3 regions of the Rhizobium acaciae genome follow, and region 2 is predicted to be linked to each of the others. Evidence: riboswitches for the same ligand, from Rfam matches in the RefSeq annotation. Region 2 holds a riboswitch; each other region holds the start of a gene.
What was found. Region 2 has a riboswitch for FMN ahead of ribB (3,4-dihydroxy-2-butanone-4-phosphate synthase). Riboswitches for the same ligand answer to the same signal wherever they lie in the genome.
Positions count from the first base shown of each region.

Region 1: linked by a shared signal. The riboswitch ahead of ribN (riboflavin transporter RibN) and the one ahead of ribB (3,4-dihydroxy-2-butanone-4-phosphate synthase) in region 2 are both predicted to bind FMN.
Region 3: linked by a shared signal. The riboswitch ahead of OLZ32_RS29545 (6,7-dimethyl-8-ribityllumazine synthase) and the one ahead of ribB (3,4-dihydroxy-2-butanone-4-phosphate synthase) in region 2 are both predicted to bind FMN.

Region 1 covers NZ_JAPCZO010000011.1:141,276-143,512, reverse strand. Annotated here, with positions in the region: gene lon (endopeptidase La) at 1-157, shown strand, start outside; gene hupB (DNA-binding protein HupB) at 364-639, shown strand; FMN riboswitch at 828-982, shown strand; gene ribN (riboflavin transporter RibN) at 1,065-1,973, shown strand; gene OLZ32_RS18780 (esterase-like activity of phytase family protein) at 2,069-2,237, shown strand, end outside.
Region 2 covers NZ_JAPCZO010000001.1:303,519-305,755, forward strand. Annotated here, with positions in the region: gene OLZ32_RS01575 (SDR family oxidoreductase) at 1-3, shown strand, start outside; gene ribB (3,4-dihydroxy-2-butanone-4-phosphate synthase) at 233-868, opposite strand; FMN riboswitch at 995-1,193, opposite strand; gene OLZ32_RS01585 (glucose 1-dehydrogenase) at 1,387-2,169, opposite strand; gene OLZ32_RS01590 (triose-phosphate isomerase) at 2,227-2,237, opposite strand, start outside.
Region 3 covers NZ_JAPCZO010000022.1:113,452-115,688, forward strand. Annotated here, with positions in the region: gene OLZ32_RS29540 (SDR family oxidoreductase) at 1-396, shown strand, start outside; gene OLZ32_RS29545 (6,7-dimethyl-8-ribityllumazine synthase) at 463-897, opposite strand; FMN riboswitch at 976-1,118, opposite strand; gene OLZ32_RS29550 (SRPBCC family protein) at 1,365-1,811, shown strand; gene OLZ32_RS29555 (GCG_CRPN prefix-to-repeats domain-containing protein) at 1,996-2,237, shown strand, end outside.

The DNA.
Region 1 (2,237 bases), on a different contig from region 2:
CAACATGGAGATCATCCCGGTATCCCGCATGGGCGAGGTGATCAAGCATGCACTGATCCGGCGGCCGGAGCCGATCGAATGGGACGGCACGGTGGAAACGCCGGTCATCACATCGGTCGAAGGCCTCGATGAGACAGGCGCAACCATAGCGCATTGAGTGGCCTTTGCCACATTTATGCCCAATTGGCGCAAAACACGGAAAAAGGCTGGCGGAAACGCCAGCCTTTTTTGTGAAAACGTCATGTAGACGCTTGCTTTTCCTTGATTTGCAGGGCTTTTGGGTTTTCGGCGGGCCTGATGAAACCTATTCTGCGCCTAGCTTACTTTTGAGTCGTTTCATACCATTTAGAAAGGGGTGGAAACATGAACAAGAATGAACTCGTGTCCGCAGTAGCCGAAAAGGCAGGACTGACGAAGTCTGACGCGGCTTCCGCTGTTGACGCGGTTTTCGACGTTGTCCAGGCTGAACTCAAGAACAAGGGCGACATTCGCCTCGCGGGTTTCGGCAGCTTCACCGTTTCTCATCGTGCCGCATCGAAGGGCCGTAACCCGTCGACGGGCGCTGAAGTCGACATTCCGGCTCGCAACGTGCCGAAATTCACGCCCGGCAAGGGCCTGAAGGACGCCGTCAACGGCTGATCTGAGATTATCCCACCAGCCGGAAACGAGACCGGTTGTGCAGGATTTGAGAGGGGTTCGGCTTTGCCGGACCCCTTTTGCTTTAGAGCATGATGCCGAAAAGTGTGAGCGGTTTTCGGACGACATCATGCTCTGCTTTTTTGATCTAGGAGCGCTCTTGCTGTCGCCCGGGCTTTAATCTACGACGTTTCTGTTCTCAGGGCGGGGTGAAACTCCCCACCGGCGGTAAGGGTTTCGGCCCGAGCCCGCGAGCGCCTTCTCTCGTGTCCAAGTGGGGGAAGGGTCAGCAGATCCGGTGCGATTCCGGAGCCGACGGTTAAAGTCCGGATGGAAGAGAATGAGCGTCGGCCGTGCGAAGGGCGGGGGTTGCCCTGTGTCGCCTGTCGGGGTTCATGCGTCCTGATTTATGTTGGTCCCTTTTATGGATGAAAGACATGAATCAGACTTCCGTTGCCGTCGACCCATCCCGCGCCGTTGTCGGGGCACTCTGGATGGTCCTTGCCGGCATTGCCTTTTCGCTTCTCAACGTCGTCACCCAATGGCTGACGATGAAGCTTGCCTTTCCCTCGGCGTCGGCAGCTTTCTGGCAATATGGCTTCGCCTTCCTGTTTTCGCTGCCGTTCCTGAAGAGGCTCGGCCTTGCGGCGATGCGCACGCGCTATCCCTGGCGCCACCTTGCGCGCGTCGTGCTTGCCGCGCTCGGCGTCGAGGCTTGGGTCGCCGGCCTTGCCGCGGTGCCGATCTGGCAGGCGATCGCACTGGTGATGACCTCGCCCTTCTTCATCATTCTGGGCGCCCGGCTTTTTCTGGGTGAGCGCGTCGGCCCGGCCCGCTGGGCTGCGACGGCGGCGGGCTTCACCGGAGCGATGATCATTCTGCAGCCATGGTCTGATGGTTTTGGCTGGGCGGCTCTCTTGCCTGTGCTTTCGGCGCTGCTGTGGGGCGCCTCGTCGCTGATCACCAAGAGCCTGACAGGCATCGAACGGCCGGAGACGATCACCGTCTGGCTGCTCGTTCTGCTGACGCCGATAAATGGCGGGCTGGCGCTTGCGGCAGGCTTTGCAGTGCCGACGGGCGCGACCCTTGCCCTGTTCCTGCTGGCGGGGCTGCTGACCGCCGTGGCGCAGTATTTCCTGACGCTTGCCTACGCCGCAGCCGATGCCGCCTATGTCCAGCCGTTCGACGATCTGAAGCTGCCGTTGAATGTGCTGGCCGGTTGGCTGTTCTTCGGTTATGCGCCCGCGGGTTACCTCTGGCTGGGAGCGGCTCTCATCCTGTCTGCTTCGCTGTTCATCATGCGAAACGAGATGCGCCGGGAGCGCAAACTCGCCTGACATGATCTGACGCAAAATGCCGCATCTGTCATGCCTCTGTCATGCGGCTCCCGCAGAAAACTCATGTTTCGAATGTTCGACACATGGGGGATTTCATGACAATTTCATCGCGCAAGGCAGCGCTTGCTGCCGTGCTTCTCGCATCGGTAGCCTTTCCGGCCGCGGCCGAGCCGGTTTTCAACCGCATCGCTTCCTTCCCGGTTGCGCAGAACCTGCCGGCCGACAAGGACAAGCTTTCGGTGAGCTCCGCCGAGATCATCACCG
Region 2 (2,237 bases):
TAGGGGCAGGAAATAGGGTGTGCTGTGGCAACCAGCCGTGCGCGTCTGGGACCTAGCCACCCGCCCTCGTCCTTCGAGGCTCCGGCCTGCGGCCTGCGCGCCTCAGGATGAGGGCTGGTCGGTGTGCCTTGCTGCTGCGCTTCCCGTTGAACCAGGCCGCAACCTCTCTCCAGCCTCATCCTGAGGCGCCCCGCAGGGGCCTCGAAGGACGGGGCTGGCCGCTTTGCGCCGATCAGGCGACTTCCCGTATGTCTCTTTCCGCCTGGCGGTCGAGATAGGCGACCAGGTCCTCGATGGTGACGAGGGGGAGGTTGTGGCGTTCGGCGAAGAGCGTGAGTTCGGGCAGGCGGGACATGGTTCCGTCGTCGTTGGCGACTTCGCAGATGACACCGGCGGGGATCCTTCCGGCGAGGCGGGCGAGATCGACTGCGGCTTCGGTGTGGCCAGGGCGGCCGAGCACGCCGCGGGGGTTGGCACGCAGCGGAAAGATGTGGCCGGGGCGGGCGAATTCGTCAGGCTTTGCGCGATCGTCGACCAGGGCGCTGACGGTGGCGGCACGATCGGCCGCAGAAATGCCCGTCGTCGTGCCCTTGAGATAGTCGACCGAGACCGTGAAGGCGGTTTTTTGCGATTCCGTATTGTTGGGCACCATCAGCGGGATATCGAGCGCATCGAGGCGCTCGCCTTCCATGGCGATGCAGATGAGGCCACGGGCGTGGGTCATCATGAAAGCGATTGTTTCCGGGGTGACGGCATCGGCCGCGACCACGATATCGCCTTCGTTTTCCCGGTTCTGGTCGTCGACGACGACGACCATCTTGCCACTGGCAATGGCTGATATGGCATCTTCAATTGTTGCGATAGTCATGCTGTCTGGCCTTTCAAGGGTTATGTCAGCGGGCTGACATGGTCTGCTCGGCTCAATCCGTGAGCGAGCCTTCTGCCCTTGGGCGAACAAACGTCAGCCGACTCCGGGATGGAGTGCGACTGCCCGTGTTGTCCTCTTCCATCCGGACTATACCGTCGGCTCCGGCATCTCACCGGATCTGCTGACCTTCCGACAATTCAAAGTGCTACTGCGTCCTTTGCGCGTCTGAAAGACGCGCGGCGCTGTAGTGCCGGAAGCGCTCGCGGGCTCCAGGATTGCTCCTAATACCGCCGGTGGGGAATTTCACCCCGCCCTGAGAACATTTCAAAGATAGGATCAAAAACAGGCAGATGGCAAGGTCACCCGACCGGGCAAAAATGCAAAGCTGCCCTGCCGCCGATGGACACACTGTTCACACGGAGGCGACGACCGTGTCGCCTTCCGCGCTTCGTTGGTGGTTTGATCCTTCCATGCATGTCGTTGTCCCAAAACCACTGCGCACTTTTGGGCGACCTGCATCAGGACATGATCAGGCCGCCGTCGACATTGATCGTCTGGCCGGTAATATAGGCGGCGTCATCGCTGGCGAGGAAGGTGACCAGGCCGGCGACGTCTTCGCCGGAGCCGGCCCGTTTCATCGGGATGCCCTCGACCCATTCCTTCATCAACTCGCCGGGGGCGTAGTTGCCGAGCAGCTTGCCCCAGGCCTGGTCGTTATAGGCCCACATGTCGGTTTCGATGATGCCGGGGCAGAAGGCATTGACGGTGATCTTCTCGGTCGCGACTTCCTTGGCCAGGCTCTGGGTGATGCCGACGACGCCCATTTTCGAGGCGGCATAATGCGGCGTGTAGATAAAGCCGTCGCGGGCCTGGCCGGAGGCGGTGTTGATGATGCGGCCGCCGCGCTTGTGCCTGCGCATTCTCGATATCGCCTCCTGGGCGCAGAGGAAGACGCCCTTGGTGTTGACGGCCATCACCTTGTCCCATTCGCTTTCGGTCAGGTCCTCGACGCGGGCAATGGTGATGACGCCCGCATTCTGGATCGAGACGTCTACCGAGCCGAATTCCTTCTCGGCGGCATCGTAGAGGGCGGTGACGCTCGCCTTGTCGGTGACGTCGCCGATGAAGGAGATCGCCTTGCCGCCTTCGGCCCGGATCTGTTCGGCAACGCCGTGAACCAGCTCCTCGTTGGCCGAGACGACGAGATTGGCGCCTTCTTTCGCAAAGCGTCTGGCGATCGCCGCTCCGATGCCGCGGCTGCCCCCGGTAATGACGACGGTCTTCTGCTCAAAGCGTTTCATGCTCTTTCCTTGTCCATCGATAAACAATAAATCTGGGTGCGACCTACCATGCGATCATTATTGGAGAT
Region 3 (2,237 bases), on a different contig from region 2:
CTGAAAGATGCCAAGGGCTCCGTCGTGATGATGTCCGGCAATTCGGCGGTGTTTCCGAAGGCGCCCTATGCGGCGGTCGGCACCATCAATGCGGCGATCGTCGCGCTGGCCAAGGCTTTTTCCGATCGCGGCGTTGCCGATGGCGTGCAGGTCAACAGCGTGTTGCCCGGCCCGGTCATGACCGGCCGACGCCGCTCCTATCTCGAACGATGGGCGCCGCTGCACGGCCTGAGCGTGGAGGAGGCAATCGCCCGTTTCCCCGAGCAGGCAGGCATCGCCCGCTACGGCGAGCCGGAGGAAATCGCCGAACTGATGGCCTTCCTGGTATCGCCCGCCGCCCGCTGGATGACCGGCTCGACGCTGCGCATGGATGGTGGCGAGGTGAAGTCGATCTGAGTGGTCGACGGCGGGATTAGCCCGCCGTCTTCATCGGCTGTTGTTGTTCTGCTCGTCGAGCCGCTTTTACGCGGCGAGAGCGGCGCGGGTTTTGCCGATCGTCAGAGCCGCCTTTGCTGCCTCGCGCCCTTTCTCGACGAAATGTGCGCGGTAGATCTGTTTGTGGTGCTCGGTTTCCTGATACTGATGCGGCGTCAGCGAAACCGACAGCACCGGCACACCGGTATCCATGCCGGCGCGCATCAGCCCATCGACGACGGCCTGGGCGACGAATTCGTGGCGGTAGATTCCGCCGTCGACGACGAAGGCGGCGGCAACGACTGCGGCATAGCGTCCGGTTGCCGCAAGATCGCGCGACAGCAGCGGCATCTCGAATGCGCCGGGTACATCGAACACATCGACCTGCTCGGGCGGAATAAGCTGATGGAAGCCATCAAGGGCGCGGTCGACGATGTCGGCGTGCCAGCTGGCTTTGACGAAGGCATAGCGGGTGGGTGTCACAGTAATCTCCTTTGGCGAACAGACACATCACCCAAGGCGATCACGAACGTCCCCGACAGCCGCTAGGGCGGCAGGAACGCACGTTCTCTTTCATCCGGACTATGACCGTCGGCTCAGGCATCTCACCTGATCTGCTGACCCTTCCGAAGAAGGCGCTCGCGGGCTCGCAATCTAAATTGCATACCGCCGGTAGGGACTTGCACCCCGCCCTGAGAACGGCGCGAACAATAGGGGGAAGGTGACGGGCTGGCAATAGGTCGAAATGCTTCGCGGCCAATGCAGGATCGGGGCTCCCGACGCGGCGATTTCGTTTGTTCGTCGATCGCGAAGGGCAAGCCCTCTTGCGGAGGATGGGCTTGCGCCTACATGCTATGCGTGAGGACATTCACGTCAGAATAGCACGGCAGGACAGGATGCACCGTCTCTTTCCGCGGCGGGCAAGGCCGTGGCAACTATGGGAGAGAGAGATGGAAGATCCTTTCGTCGTCCGCCGCGAGGCGCATATCGCAGCGCCGCCGGCCGCGGTGTTCGCGTTGATGACCGACCCGGAAAAGATCCTGCGCTGGATGGGAACGGAGGCTCAGATCGAGCCGCAGCCCGGCGGGCTCTATCTCGTCAACGTTACCGGCGCCCGCTTTGCGCGCGGTTCGTTTCGTGAGGTGGTGCCGGTTCATCGCCTTGCCTACAGCTTCGGCTGGGACGGTAGCGAGGTGGTGCCGCCGGGTTCGAGCCTCGTCGAGATCGATCTGATCGAACAGGGAGGCGGAACGCTGCTGCGGCTCACCCATAGCGGCCTGCCTAGCGCCGAGCAATGCGCCGGCCATGCGGAGGGTTGGGCACATTATCTCGGACGGCTGACCGAGGTTGCCGCCGGAGGTGATCCGGGTCCCGACTCTTTTTACGGCAGGACATGAACAATTTTGCAGGCAGCGGGGCGGCTCTGAAGCGCTTGCCGTTGCGACAACAGCGGTTGGCGAGCGCTCAGGACGGCCGTGCGGAAGCGCTTCTTTTTCTCCCGCAAACATGAACGCGCAGTTCATCTCCAGTTCAATTTGGCGGTCATAAGGTGTGGACGGCTGGATTGAAATGGAGTTCTCGATGAAGGCACTTTCTATCGCGGCTGCCTTGCTCGCTGGCAGCCTCTCGTTCGGCACAGCGCAGGCGATGCCGATGGGGACAATCAATGTCCAGAGCAATATCACCACGGTCGACTACGCCTGCGGTCGCGGCTGGCATCTGACGCGCTGGGGCGAATGCCGGCGAAACTGGCGCCGCCCGCCGCCGGTGGCTTTCTACGGTGGTCCGCCCCGCTGGGGCTGGGAGCGGCGTCACCGCGATTG